DNA from 2 places in the Streptomyces sirii genome. Region 1 is predicted to be linked to the other one. Evidence: riboswitches for the same ligand, from Rfam matches in the RefSeq annotation. Region 1 holds a riboswitch; the other holds the start of a gene.
What was found. A riboswitch is a leader RNA that binds a small molecule or an ion and turns the genes downstream of it on or off. The one in region 1 is predicted to bind ZMP and ZTP.
Positions count from the first base shown of each region.

Region 2: it holds a riboswitch for ZMP and ZTP, as region 1 does, so the genes downstream of both, WAB15_RS05715 (bifunctional 5,10-methylenetetrahydrofolate dehydrogenase/5,10-methenyltetrahydrofolate cyclohydrolase) here and glyA (serine hydroxymethyltransferase) in region 1, are expected to answer to the same signal.

Region 1 covers NZ_CP147982.1:5,673,835-5,683,567, forward strand. The annotation lists gene WAB15_RS25640 (PLP-dependent aminotransferase family protein) at 1-264, shown strand, start outside; gene WAB15_RS25645 (NAD(P)H-binding protein) at 302-1,186, opposite strand; gene WAB15_RS25650 (MerR family transcriptional regulator) at 1,238-1,609, shown strand; gene WAB15_RS25655 (DUF4232 domain-containing protein) at 1,727-2,263, opposite strand; gene WAB15_RS25660 (GNAT family N-acetyltransferase) at 2,422-2,961, opposite strand; gene WAB15_RS25665 (hypothetical protein) at 3,286-3,696, shown strand; gene WAB15_RS25670 (glutathionylspermidine synthase family protein) at 3,711-4,901, shown strand; gene rocD (ornithine--oxo-acid transaminase) at 5,045-6,283, opposite strand; ZMP/ZTP riboswitch at 6,417-6,507, shown strand; gene glyA (serine hydroxymethyltransferase) at 6,547-7,821, shown strand; gene trpS (tryptophan--tRNA ligase) at 7,931-8,944, shown strand; gene WAB15_RS25690 (2'-5' RNA ligase family protein) at 9,129-9,713, shown strand.
Region 2 covers NZ_CP147982.1:1,218,975-1,228,707, reverse strand. The annotation lists gene WAB15_RS05755 (TetR/AcrR family transcriptional regulator) at 1-613, shown strand, start outside; gene WAB15_RS05750 (hypothetical protein) at 668-982, shown strand; gene dacB (D-alanyl-D-alanine carboxypeptidase/D-alanyl-D-alanine-endopeptidase) at 1,246-2,820, shown strand; partial or broken gene WAB15_RS05740 (PPOX class F420-dependent oxidoreductase) at 2,827-3,099, opposite strand; gene WAB15_RS05735 (SPFH domain-containing protein) at 3,115-4,347, opposite strand; gene WAB15_RS05730 (hypothetical protein) at 4,452-4,676, opposite strand; gene WAB15_RS05725 (hypothetical protein) at 4,772-5,089, opposite strand; gene WAB15_RS05720 (hypothetical protein) at 5,252-6,367, shown strand; ZMP/ZTP riboswitch at 6,407-6,495, shown strand; gene WAB15_RS05715 (bifunctional 5,10-methylenetetrahydrofolate dehydrogenase/5,10-methenyltetrahydrofolate cyclohydrolase) at 6,517-7,371, shown strand; gene WAB15_RS05710 (SDR family NAD(P)-dependent oxidoreductase) at 7,498-8,325, shown strand; gene WAB15_RS05705 (NAD(P)/FAD-dependent oxidoreductase) at 8,355-9,524, opposite strand; gene WAB15_RS05700 (bifunctional 3-phenylpropionate/cinnamic acid dioxygenase ferredoxin subunit) at 9,521-9,733, opposite strand, start outside.

The DNA of each region.
Region 1 (9,733 bases):
GCCGAGCGCGCGCCGCACGTCCACGTCTCCGGTATCGCGGCCGGCCTGCACGCCGTACTCGAACTCCCGCCCGGCACCGAGCAGTCGATCATCCAGGCCGCCCGCTGGCAGGGCCTCGCCCTGGACGGCCTGACCCGCTTCCGTGCCCCCGCCACCCCCACGCCCCCACGCGACGCCCTGGTCGTCGCCTACGGCACCCCACCCGACCACTCTTTCGCGGGCGCCCTGGACGCGCTGGTCAGGGCGCTGCCACCGGGGGAGTAGTCCGTGATGGTCTGGCTGGTGGGCCGTGCCGCGGACGTCATCGGCCGAACTCGGCCGCGTGGTCGACGGCCCACTGCGCGAAGGTGCCGGCCGGTCGGCCGGTGAGGCGCTCGACATGATCGGTGATGCGGTCTGTCCGTGGTCGGCGCACCGAGGCGGCGATCAGCGCTTCCACCAGGTGTTCGGGGCGACCGTCCGCGAGCATGCGTGATCGTGCCTGGTCGGCCGGGAGCACCTGGAAGCGCAGACGGCGCCGGAGTGCGGCACCGAGGAGAGCGACCTGCTCGTCGCGACCGAGCACCTCAGGGCCTGTCAGCACATGCGGCTCGTGATCGGGTCGGTCGTGGTGCGTGAGCAATACGGCTACGGCCGCGTCGGCCACATCGCGCTCGTCGACGACGGCTGTGCGCGCGACATCGGGTCCCGACACCACATCGCCCACCCGCAACTGCTGCGTCCAGCCACGGGCGTTGGAGGCCAGAGTGTCGCTCCGCAGCACCGTGGGTCGCAGACCGGCGTCGTGGAGCAGGGCTTCCATCTCCGCGTGCACCTGAACGATGGGATCGCTCTGGCGAGCGGCATCGTCGTCGATGGCTGTCGAGGACAGGTAGACGACGCGGGGTGCCGCTGCGGCGAGTTCCGCAACCAGGTCGTGGGCAGGGGCGGAATCGAGCAGCGGCCAGATCAGAAAGACGGCGTCGATGCCCACGAGAGCCGCGCGGACGGCAGTGGGGTCTGTGAGGTCGCCGACCACCGACTCGACTCCGGTGCGCGCGGCGGTCTGATGGCGCACGAGGCTTCGCACGCGCGCGCCGTGTGCGTGGAGACGGTTGACGACCTCACGGCCGAGGTTGCCGGCCGCGCCGGTGACCAGGATCGATGAACTGTGACGGGCGCCCGCCGGGCGAGTGGTGTCAGGCATGATCGAGACGCTAGGGGTTCAGGTCGACATGAAGGCAAGGAGGAACAGGTGATGAGGACGATCGGAGAAGCAGCCGCAGAACTCGGAATCGAATCCCATGTGCTGCGGCACTGGGAACACGTCGGGGCACTCACCACCCGTCGCGATGGCAACGGCTACCGCGTCTACGACGACAACGCCCTGGAACAGGCACGCACCGTGCTGAAACTGCGACGCGTCGGGCTCTCGTTGCCGCAGATCACCGCCGCCATGTCACCGAAGAAGTCGGCGGCACAGACGGTCGTGCGAGAAAAGATCGCCGCACTCGAAAGCGAAGTGCTCCGCAGGCAGCAGGCGATCGCCTTCCTGCAACACACCGTCGAGTGCCGGCACCGATATCTCGACGACTGTCCGGACTGTGCGACGTTCGTCCGTGAGGCTTGAGCCGCCTCCCACCGGGAGGCTTGACCGCTAAGCGGCCGTGACCGGGAAAGTCCTGCTCCATCCGGTCGGAGCGCTGCTGGAACACTCATGCGCGTCGAGTTGTCTCCGGGCGTCGGCCTACTCCGCGACCTCCGTCGGCGGGCTCATCGAGATGGTGTCCTCGCAGATGCTCATCGAGGTGCGCCGGCCCTTCTCGTCGTGGGCCGTTATCGGGCGGAGGTCCCGGTCGTCGCGCGGTGCGGCGACCACGGCGGTGTCGTTGCTGACCATGCAGCCTTCGGGCTGCGTGGCCCGGTCGGAGTCCTTGTAGCGCAGCGCGGAGGTCAGTGTGCCGCCGCGGGGGAGATCGATGGGCATGGTCCGGCCGTGCCCCTGTCCGTTGGACAGGGGGCCCTTGCCGACGTGGACCTCGAAGACCGGGAAGCCGCGGAAGACGCAGGTCCCCGGGCCCTTGTTGGCTATGGAGAGCCGCGCGTCGCGGTGGGTGGTGTGCGGCTTCTTCTTCAGCACGGTGAGCTTCCAGCGCAGGCTCTTCGTCGTGCAGTCGGCGTGCAGGGCCGCCATCCGGGGCGAGCCGCAGCCGAGCAGCCCCAGGCCGAGGGTGACGGTCAAAGTGAGCGCGGCCGTCGCCGCGAGAAGTGAACGCCGACGCACGACTCCCCCTGTTCATTCCGCATGCCGCATAAGACGTGCCGTTGATAAGGAAGGGTTTTGTGCGCTCGGGGTTGCCTCTGTTGTCTTGGCGGCGCTGATCGATTGCGGGGCAGGCGTAGTTGCCGCGGGCAGGTATGGCCGCTACGGAGCAGGCGTGGCTACAACTCCCGTACGAAGGACACCCGGTCCAGGCCGGGCCCGTCGTAGTCCGTGTGCACCGGTACGCCGTCGTCGTCGGTCCGGTCACCCGGCTCCAGTCGGAAGCCCATGCGGGTGTGGTACGCGATGGAGTCGCGGTTGTTGGGGCTGGTGATGCAGCGGACCCGGCTGCGGCCCGCCTCCCGGGCGAGGGTGAAGAAGCGCTCGTACAGTGCGCTGCCCACGCCGCCGCGCTTGCCGTCGGGGCACACGCCGACGAAGTGGATGTAGGCCGTGCGCGGGTCGGTCTGGGAGAGGAAGCCGATCAGGAAGGCGTGCAGGGTGCCGTCGGGGCGCTCGACGAGGAAGCTGGTGTCGGCGAAGTGCTGCAGGAACAGGCGCGGCACCAGCAACTTCCGTTGCAGTGCGCCCGCTTCACCGCCCAGTCCGCCCCACCAGTCGGCCAGGGCCCCCTGGAGGCGCGCATGGTCGGACGCCACCGGATGGCGCAGCGAAAGCTCGTCGGATATCGGGCCGGGCGCGGGGGTGCTTTCCGTCATGGCGGCCAGCCTAGGGTGCCGTGTGCAGCCCCCGGCCGGCGTCCGGCGCGGGTCACCATCCGCCCCGCCCCACCCCGTTCGGTCCGGGCCGTTCCTCGCCCCCTCCGCCCCCGGCACACAGCGGACGGGACGGTGCAGAACCTCCCCAGGGCCGTGAGGCGGCCGCAGGGGGACGAGTCGGAATCAGTCGGAATCAGGGCGGGGGCGTATCGGGGGCGAGAGGAGCGGGTCTCTAGGCTGGCCGGAGTCACCGCGATGTACGTCCGAAGAACGACGTACGTCCGAAGGACTTCCGAAGTACATCCACGGGGGAAGCGGGAAGAAATGGCCGAGAAGGCACGTCGGCGGCTGCGGTCGAGCACGGTGATCCTGGGAGGCATGGGCGCGCTCGCCGCGGCCCTGACGTCCTGCGGTTCCGAGCCCGACAAGCGCTGCGTCGACCGCAACAGCTACGACGTGGTCAAGGGCTACCGCATCGTCGACTCCAAGAACTGCTCCGCGGGCGGCGGCTCGTCCACCGGGAGCGGCGGTACGAGCGGCGGGTACGGCAAGAACGGCGGCACAAGCGCCAGGCGCCCCGTCGACGGCCAGTGGTACTACGACCCGAGCAACAAGGGCGGCAGGTACGCCGACGACGGCACCTTCAGCAAGAGCTCGGCCGTCAACCGCGGCGGCTTCGGCTGCTCGGGGTCGCACGGCAGCGGCGGCGGCCGGCACGGCTCCTTCGGCGGCTGAGCGGCCCGGACGGCATGGAACGCCACACCATCGAGCCCCGCCCCGGCTGGCAGCAGACCGTCGAGGCGCAGGGGCTGATCTACCCGCTCACCCGCTACCCGGACGATTCGCTGCGGCCGTACTGGGACGAGAGCGCGTACTACGAGTTCACCCTCCCCGAGGTCGAGGCCCTGGAGGAGGTCGTCGAGGAGCTGCACGGCATGTGCCTGGCCGCGGCCGCGCACATCGTCGAGCACGACCGCTTCGCCGACCTCGGCATCGACGATCCCCGGCTGGCCGCCCTGGTCGCCGAGTCCTGGCGCCGGCGCGACGAACTCCCCTCCCTCTACGGGCGGTTCGACCTGCACTACGACGGCACCGGCCCGGCCAAGATGCTGGAGTACAACGCCGATACGCCGACCTCGCTGGTCGAGGCCGCCAGCCCGCAGTGGTTCTGGATGGAGGAGCGCTTCCCGGGCGCCGACCAGTGGAACTCGCTGCACGAGCGGCTGGTGGCGGCCTGGAAGCGGCAGGCCCCGCTGCTGCCGCCCGGTGCGCCGCTGCACTTCGCGCACTCCGCGGGCGACGAGCTCGGCGAGGACCTGATGACCGTCGCGTATCTGGAGGAGACGGCGCAGCAGGCGGGCCTGGAGACGGTCGCCGTCTCGATGGAGGACATCGGCTGGGACCGGCTCTCGGGCCGCTTCGTCGACCAGCGGCTGCGCTTCATGCGGGCGTGCTTCAAGCTCTACCCGTGGGAGTGGCTGGCCACCGACGACTTCGGCGGGTACGTCCTGGACACCCTCGACAACGGCGGCGGCACCGGCTCCACCCTCTGGATCGAACCCGCCTGGAAGATGCTGCTCTCCAACAAGGCGCTGCTGGCGGTGCTGTGGGAGCTCTACCCCGGGCATCCGAACCTGCTGCCCGCGTACCTCGACGGGCCGCGCGAGCTGGCGCACACCCGCGGATACGCGGCCAAGCCGCTGCTCGGCCGGGAGGGCGCCGGCGTCACGCTGCACGAGCCGGGTGCCGCCCCGGTGCCGCGCGGGCCCGAAGACCCGTGCTGCTACCAGGAACTGGCGCCGCTGCCGGACTTCGACGGCAACCGTGTCGTCCTCGGCGCCTGGGTCGTCGAGGACGAGGCGGCGGGGCTGGGCATCCGCGAGTCGTCCGGACCGGTCACGGACGAGTACGCGCGTTTCGTGCCGCATGTGATCCGCTGAGGCGCGCCACCGCGAGTGCACCGGGCGCCGCGCGCCCATGCGGCGTGCCCACCCGTCACCGTGCGCGCCCGTCCGCCGCATGGCGCAGCGAGCGGCCAGGGCCCTCGGCCCGCCGGTCGCCCGCTGCGTGCTCGCGGCACCCGCTACCCCTCCAGCACCTCCCGCAGCCGGGCCAGCCCCCAGTCCAGGTCCTCCTTGCTGATCACCAGCGGCGGGGCGATCCGGATCGTCGCGCCGTGGGTGTCCTTGACCAGCACGCCCCGCGCCATCAGCTGCTCGGAGACCTCCCGGCCGGTGCCGCGCGCGGGGTTGATGTCCACGCCCGCCCACAGCCCGCGGCCGCGCACCGCGTCCACCGTGCCGTCGCCCACCAGCAGCCTCAGCTCGCTGTGCAGATGCTCGCCCAACTCCGCGGCGTGCTGCTGGAGTTCACCGGTCCGCAGCATCGCGATGACCTCCAGTGCCACCGCGCAGGCGAGCGGGTTGCCGCCGAACGTCGAGCCGTGCTCGCCGGGCGCGATGACCCCGAGCACCTCGCGGGAGGAGACCACCGCCGACACCGGCACCACTCCGCCGCCCAGCGCCTTGCCCAGTACGTACATGTCGGGCACCACGCCCTCGTGCTCGCAGGCGAAGGTCCGGCCCGTGCGGCCCAGCCCGGACTGGATCTCGTCGGCGATGAACAGCACGTTCCGGCGGCGGGTCAGCTCCCGCACGCCCGCCAGGTAGCCCGGCGGCGGCACCAGCACGCCCGCCTCGCCCTGGATCGGTTCCAGGAGGACGGCGACGGTGCGGTCGTCGACGGCCGCCTCCAGCGCCGCCGGGTCGCCGTACGGGACGATCTCGAAGCCGGGGGTGTACGGGCCGAAGCCGGCGCGGGCCTCGGGGTCGGTGGAGAAGGAGACGATGGTGGTGGTCCGGCCGTGGAAGTTGTTCTCCGCGACGATGATCTTGGCCTGGCCGTCCGGGACGCCCTTCACCTCGTAGCCCCACTTGCGGGCCGTCTTGACGGCCGTCTCGACCGCCTCGGCGCCGGTGTTCATCGGCAGCACCAGCTCCATCCCGCACAGTTCGGCCAGCGCGGCGCAGAAGTCACCGAACCGGTCGTGGTGGAAGGCGCGCGAGGTGAGCGTGACCCGTTCCAGCTGGGCCTTGGCGGCGTCCAGCAGACGGCGGTTGCCGTGCCCGAAGTTCAGCGCGGAGTACCCGGCGAGCATGTCCAGATAGCGCCGGCCCTCCACATCCGTCATCCAGGAGCCCTCGGCGGTGGCCACGACGACGGGCAGCGGATGGTAGTTGTGCGCGCTGTGGGCTTCGGCGGCGGCGATGCTGCGTTCCGTTGACGTCACCGGTGACTCCGTTCGGTAGGCCGTACGGGGCATATGCATCGAGATGCCCCTCTATCTTGCCGCGTGGGTGGTTTGTTCGGAAGCCGTTGGGACGGTTCGGTGTTCCGGCGTCGGCGGGATACCGGGATCGGAGCGGCACCCCCTGGACGGCACCCCTAGACTCGACGGTGCGCACCGCGACTGGCGTGCGGGGAATCGACCCCGAGGGAGCGGTGCGAGGACACCATCACGAGGTGCCGCCCGCCTGGGCACCCGGGACCCGACCGGACCACCGATCGAGCGCCCCGGAGGACGCCATGTCACTGCCCCTTTCCCATCCCGCGCTGCACGCCGCCGATCCCGAACTCGCCGCCCTCGTGGGCGCCGAGGAGCGGCTCCAGGCCGACACCCTGCGGCTGATCCCCAGCGAGAACTACGTCTCCGCCGCCGTCCTGGAAGCCACCGGCACGGTCCTGCAGAACAAGTACAGCGAGGGGTACGCGGGCCGTCGCTACTACGAAGGCCAGCAGAACATCGACCGCGTCGAGACGCTGGCCGTCGAGCGCGCCAAGGCCGTCTTCGGCGTCGAACACGCCAACGTCCAGCCGTACTCCGGCTCGCCCGCCAACCTCGCCGCGTACCTGGCCTTCGCCGAGCCCGGCGACACCGTGCTGGGCATGGCGCTGCCGATGGGCGGCCACCTCACCCACGGGTGGGGCGTCTCGGCCACCGGCACCTGGTTCCGCGGCGTCCAGTACGGCGTACGCGCCGACAGCGGGCTGATCGACTTCGACGAGGTGCGCGACCTCGCCCGCAAGGAGCGCCCGAAGATCATCTTCTGTGGTGGCACGGCCGTCCCCCGCACCATCGACTTCGCCGCCTTCGGCGAGATCGCGCGGGAGGTCGACGCGGTCCTCGTCGCGGACATCGCGCACATCGCCGGCCTGATCGCGGGCGGCGCCCACCCCTCGCCCGTACCGCACGCCGACGTGATCTCCACGACCACGCACAAGACCCTGCGCGGGCCGCGCGGCGCGATGCTGATGTCCCGCGCCAGTCACGCCAAGGCCCTCGACAAGGCCGTCTTCCCGGGCCTGCAGGGCGGCCCGCACAACCACACCACCGCCGCCATCGCGGTCGCCCTGCACGAGGCGGCCGCCCCGTCCTTTGGGCAGTACGCGCACGCCGTCGTCGCCAACGCCAAGGCGCTCGCCGAGGCGCTGCTGGCCCGCGGCTACGACCTGGTCTCCGGCGGTACCGACAACCACCTGGTGCTGATCGACCTCACCTCCAAGGACGTCCCCGGCAAGGTGGCCGCGAAGGCCCTGGACCGGGCCGGCATCGTCGTCAACTACAACACCGTCCCGTTCGACCCGCGCAAGCCCTTCGATCCCTCGGGCATCCGCATCGGCACCCCCTCGCTGACCTCCCGAGGCCTGGGCACGGACCGGATGCCGCAGGTCGCGGAGTGGATCGACCGGGCCGTACGGGCCGCGGCCGAGGGCGACGAGGCGGCACTGGGGGCGATCCGTGGGGAGGTCGCCGAGCTGATGGCGGCCTATCCGGCGCCGGGCCTGCCGATCGGCGGCTGAGTCCGCGACCGTCGGCGCCCGGGGCCCCTGCGGTCCCGGGCACCTGCGGCCCCGGGGCATTTCCCGGCCACGCGCCGGGGAGCACGCGCGACCTGAGACAATCGGTGCCATGGCTCTCGATCGTCCGCGTGTGCTCTCCGGCATTCAGCCCACCGCCGGCTCCTTCCACCTCGGCAACTACCTCGGCGCCGTCCGCCAGTGGGTAGCGCTGCAGGAGTCCCACGACGCCTTCTACATGGTCGTCGACCTGCATGCGATCACCGTTCCGCAGGACCCGGCGGAGCTGCGGCGGAACACCCGGATCGCGGCCGCCCAGCTGCTGGCCGCCGGCCTCGACCCGGAGCGCTGCACGCTCTTCGTGCAGAGCCATGTGCCCGAGCACGCCCAGCTCGGCTGGGTCATGAACTGCCTCACCGGCTTCGGCGAGGCCTCCCGGATGACCCAGTTCAAGGACAAGGCCGCCAAGCAGGGCGCCGACCGCGCCTCCGTCGGCCTGTTCACGTACCCGATCCTCCAGGTCGCCGACATCCTCCTCTACCAGGCCCACCAGGTCCCGGTGGGCGAGGACCAGCGCCAGCACATCGAGCTGACCCGCGACCTCGCCGAGCGCTTCAACGGCCGCTACGGCGACACCTTCACGATCCCGGCGCCGTACATCCTCAAGGAGACGGCCAAGATCTACGACCTCCAGGACCCGTCGATCAAGATGAGCAAGTCGGCGTCCACGCCGAAGGGCCTGATCAACCTCCTGGACGAGCCGAAGGCGACGGCGAAGAAGGTCAAGAGCGCGGTCACCGACACCGACACCGTGATCCGCTACGACACCGAGAACAAGCCGGGCGTCTCCAACCTCCTGACGATCCACTCCTCCCTCACGGGCACCTCGATCCCGGAGCTGGAGCGGGAGTACGAGGGCAAGATGTACGGCGCCCTCAAGACCGACCTCGCCGAGGTGATGGTCGAATTCGTCACACCGTTCCGGGACCGTACGCAGGAATATCTGGACGACCCCGAGACGCTGGACTCGATCCTGGCCAAGGGTGCGGAGAAGGCCCGCGCGGTCGCCGCCGAGACCCTCGCCACCACCTATGACCGGCTCGGACTGCTGCCGGCCAAGCACTGACGGGACCCGTCCGCGCGGCCGCACGGACCCGCCGGACGGTCCGCACAGAGCAGTGGGTCCCCGCCTCGGGGGGCCCATGGCCCTGTTTGTCACAGGGCGGGGGACGCTCCCCGCAAGGGGCGCGCACCCGGCACACTATGAGGGTGCGCGAGCGTGCCGCACACACGTCAGGAGGGAGAACGCAGTGGGGACCGTAACGCTGGGCGTTTCGATCGCGGTCCCGGAGCCGTACGGCAGCTTCCTTCAGCGGAAGCGCGAGAGCTTCGGGGACCCGGCCGCACACGGCATCCCCACGCACATCACCCTCCTCCCGCCGACCGAGGTCCACGCCGAGGCACTGCCCGGCATCGAACGCCACCTCGCCGCGGTCGCGGCCGCCTTCCGCCCCTTCCCGCTCCGCCTGGAAGGCACCGACACCTTCCGCCCGCTCTCCCCGGTCGTCTTCGTCAAGGTCGCCGAGGGCGAGGCGGGCTGCACCGCCCTGCAGGCCCGGGTCCGCGCCGCCTCCGGCCCCTGCGCCCGCGAGCTGCAGTTCCCCTACCACCCGCATGTCACGGTCGCCCACGGCATCGCCGAGGGCGCCATGGACCGCGCCCAGAGCGAGCTCGGGGACTTCTCCGCGACCTGGACGATCGGCGGCTTCGCCCTGTACGAGCAGGGCGCGGACGCGGTGTGGCGCCTGGAGCGGGAGTACCCCTTCGGCCCGCACACGAGCGGCGTCCCGCGCCAGGCGGTGGACCTCTCCCGCCCGCCCGCGCCGTCCTGCTGAGCAGCGAGCCCCATCGCGTG
Region 2 (9,733 bases), 4.5 Mb from region 1:
TGCGCAGGGCACCCGGCTGCGTCTGCTCGATGCGGCGTCGGAACTCTTCGCCGAGCGCGGCTACGAACGGGCGACGGTACGGGACATCGCGGCCCGGGCCGGGGCCAACCAGGCCCTGCTGTTCCGCTACTTCGGATCGAAGAAGGCCCTGTTCGGAGAGGTGATGGCGCGCGGCGGGCAGGAGCAGCTGCGGACCACCCCCGCCGACCGGCTGTTCGAGGTCGCGCTGCGCGGCATGCTGGCCGGCGGCGCGGAATCCGACCGTTCGCTGGAGGTCTGCCTGCGCTCGATCGGTGGCAGCGACGAGATCGGGGACGCGCTGCGGGGGCTGGGGGAGGAGTACGCGGACGTCCTCGCCACGCTCTCCCGCTCCGAAAACGGCGGACTTCGCGCCGATCTGGCGCTGTCCTGGCTGCTGGGAATTGGCTTGATGCGTGTGGTGGTCGCCAAGGAACCTCTGGCGAGCGCCGACCCCGACACGGTCTGCGCGCTCGTCACGGGCGCGCTGGGAAGCCTGCTGGAAAGCCTGCCGGACGGCGGGGAGGAGGCGGACGTGCTGCGTTCCAGTGACTCCGCGGCGGGGCACCACCGTCGGGGTGAAACGCCAGCCTAACGTCGCGTTTGCAGAGGATATTCCTTTTCTGCAGATTCGAGTGAAGGTGGGAACATGCTCCGTTCGATCCCTCGTGGCCTCGCAGTGGCCGGGTTGACCGCGGCCGTCCTGGTCGTGCCGGCTGCGGGCGCCGCCACCGCGTCACCCAGCGGCACGCAGCGCGCCATGTGCGACATGCACTGCGGCAAGGCACACGCCGCCAGCCAGGGCCACATCGGCAACAAGAGCAAGGACCACAAGGGCAAGAAGGGCAAGGGCCACAAGAAGGACGGCTACGAGTACGGGCGTCACCTCTTCCACCCCCACGGATTCCCCTACGGCCTGGGCAGAGACGGCCTGCTCGGCTTCGGGCTGCTCGGGATCCTCTGACACCCACCAGCTCGTCCACCCAGTGGGCCCGGGAACTCCCCTCCCGGGCCCACTGCCGCGTGGCCAGGGCGTGTCGGAGTCGACTGCCGGGGCGTATCGGATGCGACGCAGCGTCACATCCCGCCCTGATGTCCGGCCCTTCATGCCCGTACCCGGCGACCACCCCCGGCGGCCGCCGGCCGGCGGGGGCGTCGAGCGCGATCCGTCCTCGTGGAGTCCGTATGTCACCATCCGTCACGTGTAGGAGGAACCGTCGGCGCACCGTGCGCGCCCTGGCCCTCCTGGTGGCCGTCGGCGCCGTGCTCGCCGGCCTCGTCCAGGCGACCCCGCCCACGCCCACGGACCACGAGACCCTCGATCCGCGCATCACCGCGGTCCTGCGCAAGCCCGCCTACCGGCACGCCGAGTGGGGCCTGTTCCAGCAGGACGAGCAGACCGGAAAGGTGACCCGGTCCCGTAACGCCGATCAGTTCTTCATCCCCGGATCCACGGCCAAACTGTTCGGCGTCAGCGGCACCTGGCACACACTGGGCGGCGACCACCGCTTCGTCACGCCGATCCACGCCGTCGGCAAGCGCCGCAACGCGACGCTCCAGGGCGATCTCGACCTGGTCGCGCAGGGGGATCTGACGCTCGGCGGCCGGACGCGCAAGAACGGCACCGTCGCCTTCACCACCATCGACCACACCTACGCCAACGACCTCCCCGGCGCCACCCTCACCCCGCAGAACCCGCTGGCCGGTGTCGACCAACTCGCCCGGCAGGTGCGGGCCGCGGGAATCCGCCGGGTCGAGGGCGATGTGGTCGTCGACGCCCGGCTGTTCCGCCCGGACCCGACGCTCGATCCGACGCCCACCCCACTGATCATCAACGACAACGTCATCGATCTGTTGACCTCCCCCGGCAGCGGAGCGGGCGCACCGGCCGGCCTGGAGGTGCGCCCGAAGGTCGCGCCGTACCGGGTCACGTCCGCCGTCCGCACCGTCGCCGCCGGCAAGCCGACCGACATCGCCGTCAAGGGCTCCGCCGACGGCACCCGGATCCAACTGTCCGGCACCATCGCCGCCGGCTCCGCCCCCGTCCTGCGAGTGTCCCCCGTCAAAAACCCGAACGCCTTCGGCCGGACGGCGATGATCGAGGCGCTGAAGCGGGCCGGGGTCGAGGTCACCGCCCCCGCCGTCGGCCCCAACCCCACCACCCGGTTGCCGCGCTCCTACCAGGGCGCGCCCACCGTGGCCCGGTACACCTCCCCGCCGTACGCCGAGTACGCCGAGCTGATCCTCAAGGTGAGCCACAACCTCGGCGCGAACCTCGGGATCTGCCTGATGGCCGTGAGCCGGGGGAAGACCGACTGCCAGGACGGATTCCCCGTGCTCGCCGCCTTCCTGGACGGTGCGAAGGTGGACCGCCGGGCCGTCCAGCTCGCGGACGGCCGGGGCGGCAGCCCGGTCGACCGGACCACGCCACGGGCCGTGGCCCAGCTCCTGACGTACTGGCAGCGCACCGCCGACGCGGAGCGCTTTCGCACCTCGCTGCCGATCCTGGGCGTCGACGGGACCCTGGCGGACTCCTGCCGTGACTGCCCGTCACGCGGGAAGGTCTTCGCCAAGACCGGCACCGTGGCGGGCGGTGACGCCCTCAACGACCGGCTGGCCGTGGGCGCCGAGACCGCCGCCGGCTATCTGGAGACGGGCAAGGACCGCTTCGACGTGTTCTTCGCCGGCGTCAACGGTGCCTCGACGGCGGGCGCGAACATCGGCGGTGTCCTGGCGATCGCGAACGATGTGGCCGATGTCGCGGCCTACTTGCAGCAGACGAGCGGACCGGCCGAGCGGTAGCCGGGCTCACCCCGCCTGGCTGCTGTCCTTCAGGCTGCCCCAGCCGTGCCAGCGGTCGATCTCGATCCAGGCACTGACCCGGCGGCGGTCCCGCTGGGGGTACGGCCGCCGGAGGTACTGCCGGGCCAGCCGGTCGATGTCGGCCAGCTCCGGGTCGCCCCGGAGTTCCCCGACCCGGCCGATCAGGCTGAGGTGGGTGTACCAGTTGCCCTCGTCGAGCACGATGAGCGTGACCCGGGGATCGCGGCGGACGTGCTCCAGCCGCTTGCGGCCCTCGTTCGCGCTTTCGGCCCGTCACCTTCCGGGAGGCGCGACCTTCTGCGGGAGGGAACCGTCCCCGTCGGCGATCGGGGGAGCGCCGGCGGCGGGGGCGGTGGTGGGCGCCGTGGCGGGTCCCTGCTTCAGGGTGTCGAGGATGGCCAGGCCCTGGCCGACGACGGCGGAGGCGATCTCGTTGATGCCGTCGGTGCCGTTGAGGACGGTCAGCCGGGAGCCGGAGATGCCCTCGGCGGCGGCCTGGGCCAGCGCCGGGAGGTTCTCGACCGTGCGGTTGGCGGCGATCAGCTCCTGGTTGCCGTCCCGGAGCGAGCCGGCGAGCGCGGTGTTGGCGTCGGCGCGCGCCTGGGCGAGGGTGCGTTCGGTGTAGGCACGGGCGTCCGCCTCGAAGCGGACCTGGTCGCGCCGCGCCTCCGCCAGGGTGCGCAGCCGGTAGGCCTCGGCGTCCGCGGGGCGGCGCACCTCGGCCTCCAGGCGCTGGGCGGCCAGCGCGGCCTGCCGCTCGGCCAGTGCGGTCTGCTCCTCGATGACCTGCTGCGAGGCCCTGGCCTGGGACAGCGGGCCGGACTGGGCGGCGCTGGCGTTGTACTGCTCGGTCTCGGCGAGGAACCCGGCCCGCTTGATCGCGGTGTCCCGTTCGTACTTCGCCTTGAGCGCCGCCGCCTCCTGCTCCCGCTCGGTCGCTTCCTGGTCGGCCTTCGCCTCGGCGATCCGCGCGGCGCTGGCGACCGCCGCGGCGTGCGGGGCGGCCAGGTTGGTGATGTAGCCGGAGGTGTCGCCGATCTCCTGGATCTGCAGGGCGTCGACGACGATGCCGAGCTTCTCCATCTCGGAGTGACTGCCGTCCTTGACCTCCTGGGCGACCCGGTCCCGCTCCCGGATGATCTGCTCGACGGTCAGCCCGCCGACGATCGAGCGCAGGTGGCCGGCGAAGATCCGCCCCACCAGATCCTCCATGGTGTCCTGCTCGCTCAGGAAGCGTCGTGCGGCGTTGGCGATCGACGTGGAGTCGTCGCCGACCTTGAAGACGGCGACCGCCCGGACGGCGAGTCGGATGCCCTGCTGGGTGACGCAGTCCTCGGAGATCTCCGCCTCCCGCAGCGACAGCGACAGCACGCTCGCCTTCTGCTTGACGGGCATGACCCAGCAGCCATGGCCCGTGACGATACGGAATTGCGCGTCCCCCGCACGGCGCTTCGAGCCGGAGATCAACAGCGCCTCGTTCGGCGCGGGAACATGCCAGAACAACATCACAAGGCTCCTGGTCCGGTGCGGCCGGCCTCGGGCACTCCGGGCGGGGACCGCGCAGCGCGGGGGAAGCACCCTCGGCTCGGCCGTACGGGCTCCGGTCCGGGTCAGTCGGTCGGCAGCGGCGCGACGATCACCGACCGCGCCGAGGTGTGGTCCACCACGACGACCTGCGTATGGCGGGCGATGGGCTCTCGGGACCAGGCGGCGAAGGCCTCGGTCCCGCCGCGTACGGGCAGCAGCACCTCGCCCGGTCCGTCGCTCGGAATCGAGACGGTCACCCGCCCGATCGCGCCGATCGGGTCGAAGTCCGTGTCATCCCTCGCGCTCACCCGGGCTCCGTCGCTGGTCAAAGCCGCTGTCGGCCCGGAAGCCGGACAGCGGGAAAACTCGACAACTCAACGGTACTCCGGGCGATCCGGCCGGCTCAGGAGTCCAGCCGGGCGGGCCGGGCGGCCGGGACCGGGCGGCGCGCGGGCAGCACGTCGGGCGCGCGGTGCGGCCGGAGGGCGGCCAGCGCGGTCTCGGTCTCCTCCATGAAACAGCGGTACGAGACCAGCCGCTGCCATTCGGGGTCGGCGACCCCGGGTACCGTGGCGGCGCGCTCCGTCCACGTCCGCACCAGAGTGGCGTACAGGGGCGTCTGCCGGGCGACCTCGGCGGTGATCCACCGGGGCATGGAGCCGGGGCGGGGGAGGGAAGTCTGTCCGTGACCTGCCACGGTGCCGGAGGTAGGAGCGCTCATGGCCGTTGAAACGATCCTGGGGGCCTGTGGTCACTGCGTATTTTTGCGGCTCCCCGCACATGCGTCCTTCCGTGGGGGGCGAAACGCCCTCGAATATCACCCCATGCAGTGATCTATTGCCGGGAAGCAGTCCAATCCGGACGGAGGAACGTTGTCGCAGTCATGGAACCGAGGGAGTTGTGGGAGCGCCACGCGGTACTCGCACAGGCGTTTTGCAGCAGCGATGACGAGGTCCGCCGGACGCAGGGACTCCTCGACGAGGCCGAGGTCCGCCGGTCGCGGACGCTGGCCGCCTTCGCCGTGACCGTGGGCAGCGATGCGGTGGTGGCGGACCTGCTCGGCCTGGACGAGCGCGAAGTGCGCCTGGCCCGCCGCACGGTGGGCAAGGACGACGCCCGCGCGGTCGCCAAGAGCCTGCTCGCCCAGCCCGCCCAGCCGGCCCACCCCGCCACCGAGCAGCCGCTCGCGGGCGAGCAGACCGTTGCCCGGGAGCACGTCCCCGCACAGCCGGCCGCCGCCCACCAGCAGGGGCAGACCGCCCACCCCGCCGCGCACCCCGCGGGCCAGGCTGCCGCGCCCGGCCAGGCCCCGACGGGCCACACCGGCGCACCGGCGACCGGCCCGCTCCAGGCCGCAGCGCCCCAGGCCACTCCACCCCAAGCCGCCCCACCTCAGGCGCCCCCGACTCAGGCCACCGCACCCCAGGGCACCGGGCCCCTGTCCACCGAGTCGGCCTGGGCGCCGGCCCTGGACGCGATCCTGATGAGCAGCTGGCACACCGGGGTCGACCTCACGGCCCTGGCCACCGAACTCGGTCTCGACGTCCGCTTCCTCGTGGCCCGCGCCCAGCAGCTGTCCACCGAGAACCGCCAGACCCCGCAGGCCACTCCACCGGACCGCATCGGCCGCCACCGCCGGATGGCCACCCTCCAGTCCTCCCCGCAGTCCGAGACCCCTCATCTGACCTGGCGCGAGCGACCATCGCAGCCCCCACGGGAGACGTACGAGCACGAACCCTGGAAGCAGCAGCAGTACGCCGGCTACCAGAACAACGCGGAGTACCGGGGCTACCAGGAGTACCAGGGCTATCAGAATTTCCAGGGCAACCAGAGCTACCAGGACTACCAGGTGTACCAAGGGCAACAGCCCTCTCCTGCCACCTGGGACCCCAGCGCCATTACCACCGCCCAGCACGACTGGGACGGCATTCTCAGCCAATGGGAAGCCACCACGCCCCCCACGCCCACCCCGGCCCCGGGCGGCCACGGGGGCACCTGACGCCGGCTCCCAGGAGCGTTCCGCCGTCGATTACAGTGGTCGGCGGGCCGTGACTGGCGCTTGGGTGGAGTACCACCGGGGAGCGGCCCGGCCGCATCCGGCCACTGCCGCGCGCCTGGGCGATCCCGCACGACGCTCAGGAGCACCCGATGTCCCCGACCGCCCGCCTCATGGACGGCAGCGCACTGGCCCGCAGCATCGTCGAGCAGGCCGCGAAGCGCGCGACGGCCCTCACCCGGCAGACCGGCCAGGCCCCCTGCCTGGCGACCGTGCTGGTCGGTGACGACCCCGCCTCCGCGACGTACGTACGGATGAAGCGCGCCCGCTGTGAGAAGGCCGGCATCCGGTCGCGGCATATCGCACTGCCCGCCGAGACCACGACCGCGGAGCTGGTCGGCACCCTCACCGAGCTGTCCGACGACCCGACGGTCCACGGCATCCTCCTCCAGCACCCGGTCGGCCCGCACATCGACGAGCGCGCCGCGTTCGAGGCCATCGCCCCCGAGAAGGACGTCGACGGCGTCACCTACCACTCCTTCGCCACGATGAGCTTCGGCGCCGACGGCTTCGCCTCCTGCACACCGGGCGGCATCCTCCGCCTCCTCGACCACTACGACGTCGAACTGGCCGGCAAGCACGCCGTCGTCGTCGGCCGCAGCGCGATCCTCGGCAAGCCCGTCGGGATGCTGCTGCTCGGCCGCAACGCCACCGTCACCTACTGCCACTCCCGCACCGCCGACCTCGCGTCGATCACCCGGCAGGCCGACGTCCTGATCGCCGCGGTCGGCCGGCCCCGTCTGCTCACCGGCGAGCACATCAAGCCCGGCGCCGTCGTCATCGACGCCGGCTACAACCCCGGCAACGTCGGCGATGTGGACTTCGACTCCGCGAGCGGCCTCGCCTCCCTGATCACCCCGGTCCCCGGCGGCGTCGGCCCCATGACCATCGCGACCCTGCTCACCCAGACCGTCGACGCCGCGGCCCGTCAGCTGAAGGCGGCCTGACGGCGCGGCACCGTAGTCCCGCGCGGGGCGGGGTGGGAGGGGGCCGGAAGTGTGCGGCGGCCGGGCGAGCGCCCTCCGTATGATCGCCAGGGCGGTAAGCGATCATCAAGCGGAGGGCGAACGACCATGGCGGAACAGCGCGTTGTCATCGTGACGGGCGGCGGTACGGGCATCGGTGCCGCCACCGCCCGGCTGCTGCGGGCGGCCGGCCACCAGGTGGTGATCTCCGGTCGCCGGCCCGAACCGCTGCACCGCCTCGCCGAGGAGACCGGCGCCCTGGCCCACCCCTCCGACACCGCCGACCCCGAGGCCGTCCAGGGCCTGGTCGATGCCGCGGTGTCTGCGTACGGACGGCTCGACGGTCTGGTCCTCAACGCCGGTATCGCCCGCAGCGGCTCCGTCGGCGATCTGTCGATCGAGGACTGGGAGGCCGTCATGACCACCAACGTCACCGGCCCCTTCCTCCTCCAACGCGCCGCCCTGCCACACCTGTTGGCGGCACGTGGTGCCGTCGTCGCGGTCGCCTCGGTCTCCGCCCTGCGCAACGGCGACGGCAACGCCGCCTATGCGACCTCCAAGGCGGCCCTGCTCCAGCTCTGCCGCTCCCTCGCCGTGGACTACGGACGCGAGGGGCTGCGCGCCAACATCGTCTGCCCCAGCTGGGTACGTACCGAGATGGCCGACCGGCGGATGGCGCGGTTCGCCGACGAGTCCGGTCTCGACGGCGGCGTCGACGCCGCGTACGAGGAGGCCACCCGGCTCCTCCCCGTCGGCCGCCCCGGCGAGCCACGTGAGGTCGCCGAGGCCATCGACTGGCTCCTGTCGCCTGCCGCGTCCTTCGTCAACGGCGCGGTGCTCACCGTCGACGGCGGCGCCACGGCCGTCGACACCGGCGGCGCCGCGTTCAACTTCCGCCTGGAGCCCCGCGAAGGCGCGGAGGACCGAGGCCGCTGACATGGGGCGGCGCCTTCCTGGGCGGGAGGTCAGGTGGTGGCCGGCTGGGTGGCGCGGGCGAGTTCGCGGCGGTGTCGCATGAAGGGGCGGGGCCGGTTGAGGGCGAGGACGGCGGTGGTGCGTCCGTCGCGTTCGTAGCAGGCCAGGAAGCTGCGGTCGTCGGGGGAGCCTTCGAGGACGCGCGGGGTGTCGGTGGGGCCCCGCCGGCCGGCGAACTGGATGCGTACGCCGTACTGGTCGGACCAGAAGTAGGGCAGCGCGCGGTGGGTGGCGACGGTGCTGCCGGCCAGCAGGTTCCGGGCCGCCACCGCGGCCTGCTCGGTCGCGCTGGTCCAGTGTTCGGCGCGGGTGCCGGCCACCCTGGCGACATCGCCGACGGCCACGACGTTGGGGAGCGGGGTGACACAGCCGGCGTCGCAGCGCACACCGTCGTCGAGCGGCAGCCCGGAGCCGGCGAGCCAGTCGGTGTTCGGGCGTACGCCGATGCCGGTGACCACGACCTCGGCGGGCAGCAGCCGGCCGTCGGACAGCTCGACCGCGGTGACCCGCCCGTCGGTGCCGCCGCCGTGCAGGCGGGCGACGCCGGTGCCGGTGAGGAGGGTGACGCCGTGGTCCGCGTGCAGCGCGGAGCAGATCCGGGCCATCTCGTCGCCGAGTGGGGCAAGGAGGGGCAGCGGCGCGGCCTCGACGACGGTGACGTCATGGCCGAGGGCGGCGCAGGAGGCGGCGACCTCGGCGCCGATGAAGCCGGCACCGATCACCACGACCCGGACCGGGCCCCGGACGAGGTCCGCGCGCAGCGCCTGGGCGTCGTCGAGAGTGCGCAGGGTGTGCGCTCCGCCGGGCGCGGAGCCGGCGAGGCGGCGGGGGGCGGCGCCGGTGGCGATGACCACGCCGTCGGCGCTCAGGGCCCGGTCGCCGTCGAGCAGCACCGCACCCGCGGCGGTGTCGAGCCCGACGGCCCGGGTGCCCAGCAGCCATTCGGCGTCGAGTTCGGCGATCTCCTCGGCGTCGGCGAGGGCCAGTTGTTCCTGGCCGGCCGAGCCGGTGAGGAAGTCCTTGGACAGCGGCGGCCGGTCGTAGGGGCGGTGCCGCTCGACCCCGACGATCACCAGGCGGCCCTCGAACCCCTGGGCGCGCAGGGCCCGCGCGGCGTACAGCCCCGCCAGCGAGGCCCCGATGACAGCGACCGAGTTCATGCGGCGGTGCCCTCCTCGGCGGCGTGGTGGACGTAGATCATGCCGTCCTCGACGGTGACGGGATGGGTGCGTACCGCCCGGCGTGCGGGCAGGCAGGTGGGCGCTCCGGTGCGGAGATCGAATGAAGCGGCGTGCAGCGGGCATTCGACCAGACACCCCTCCAGCCAGCCGTCCGCGAGCGAGGCGTCCTGGTGGGTGCAGGTGTCGTC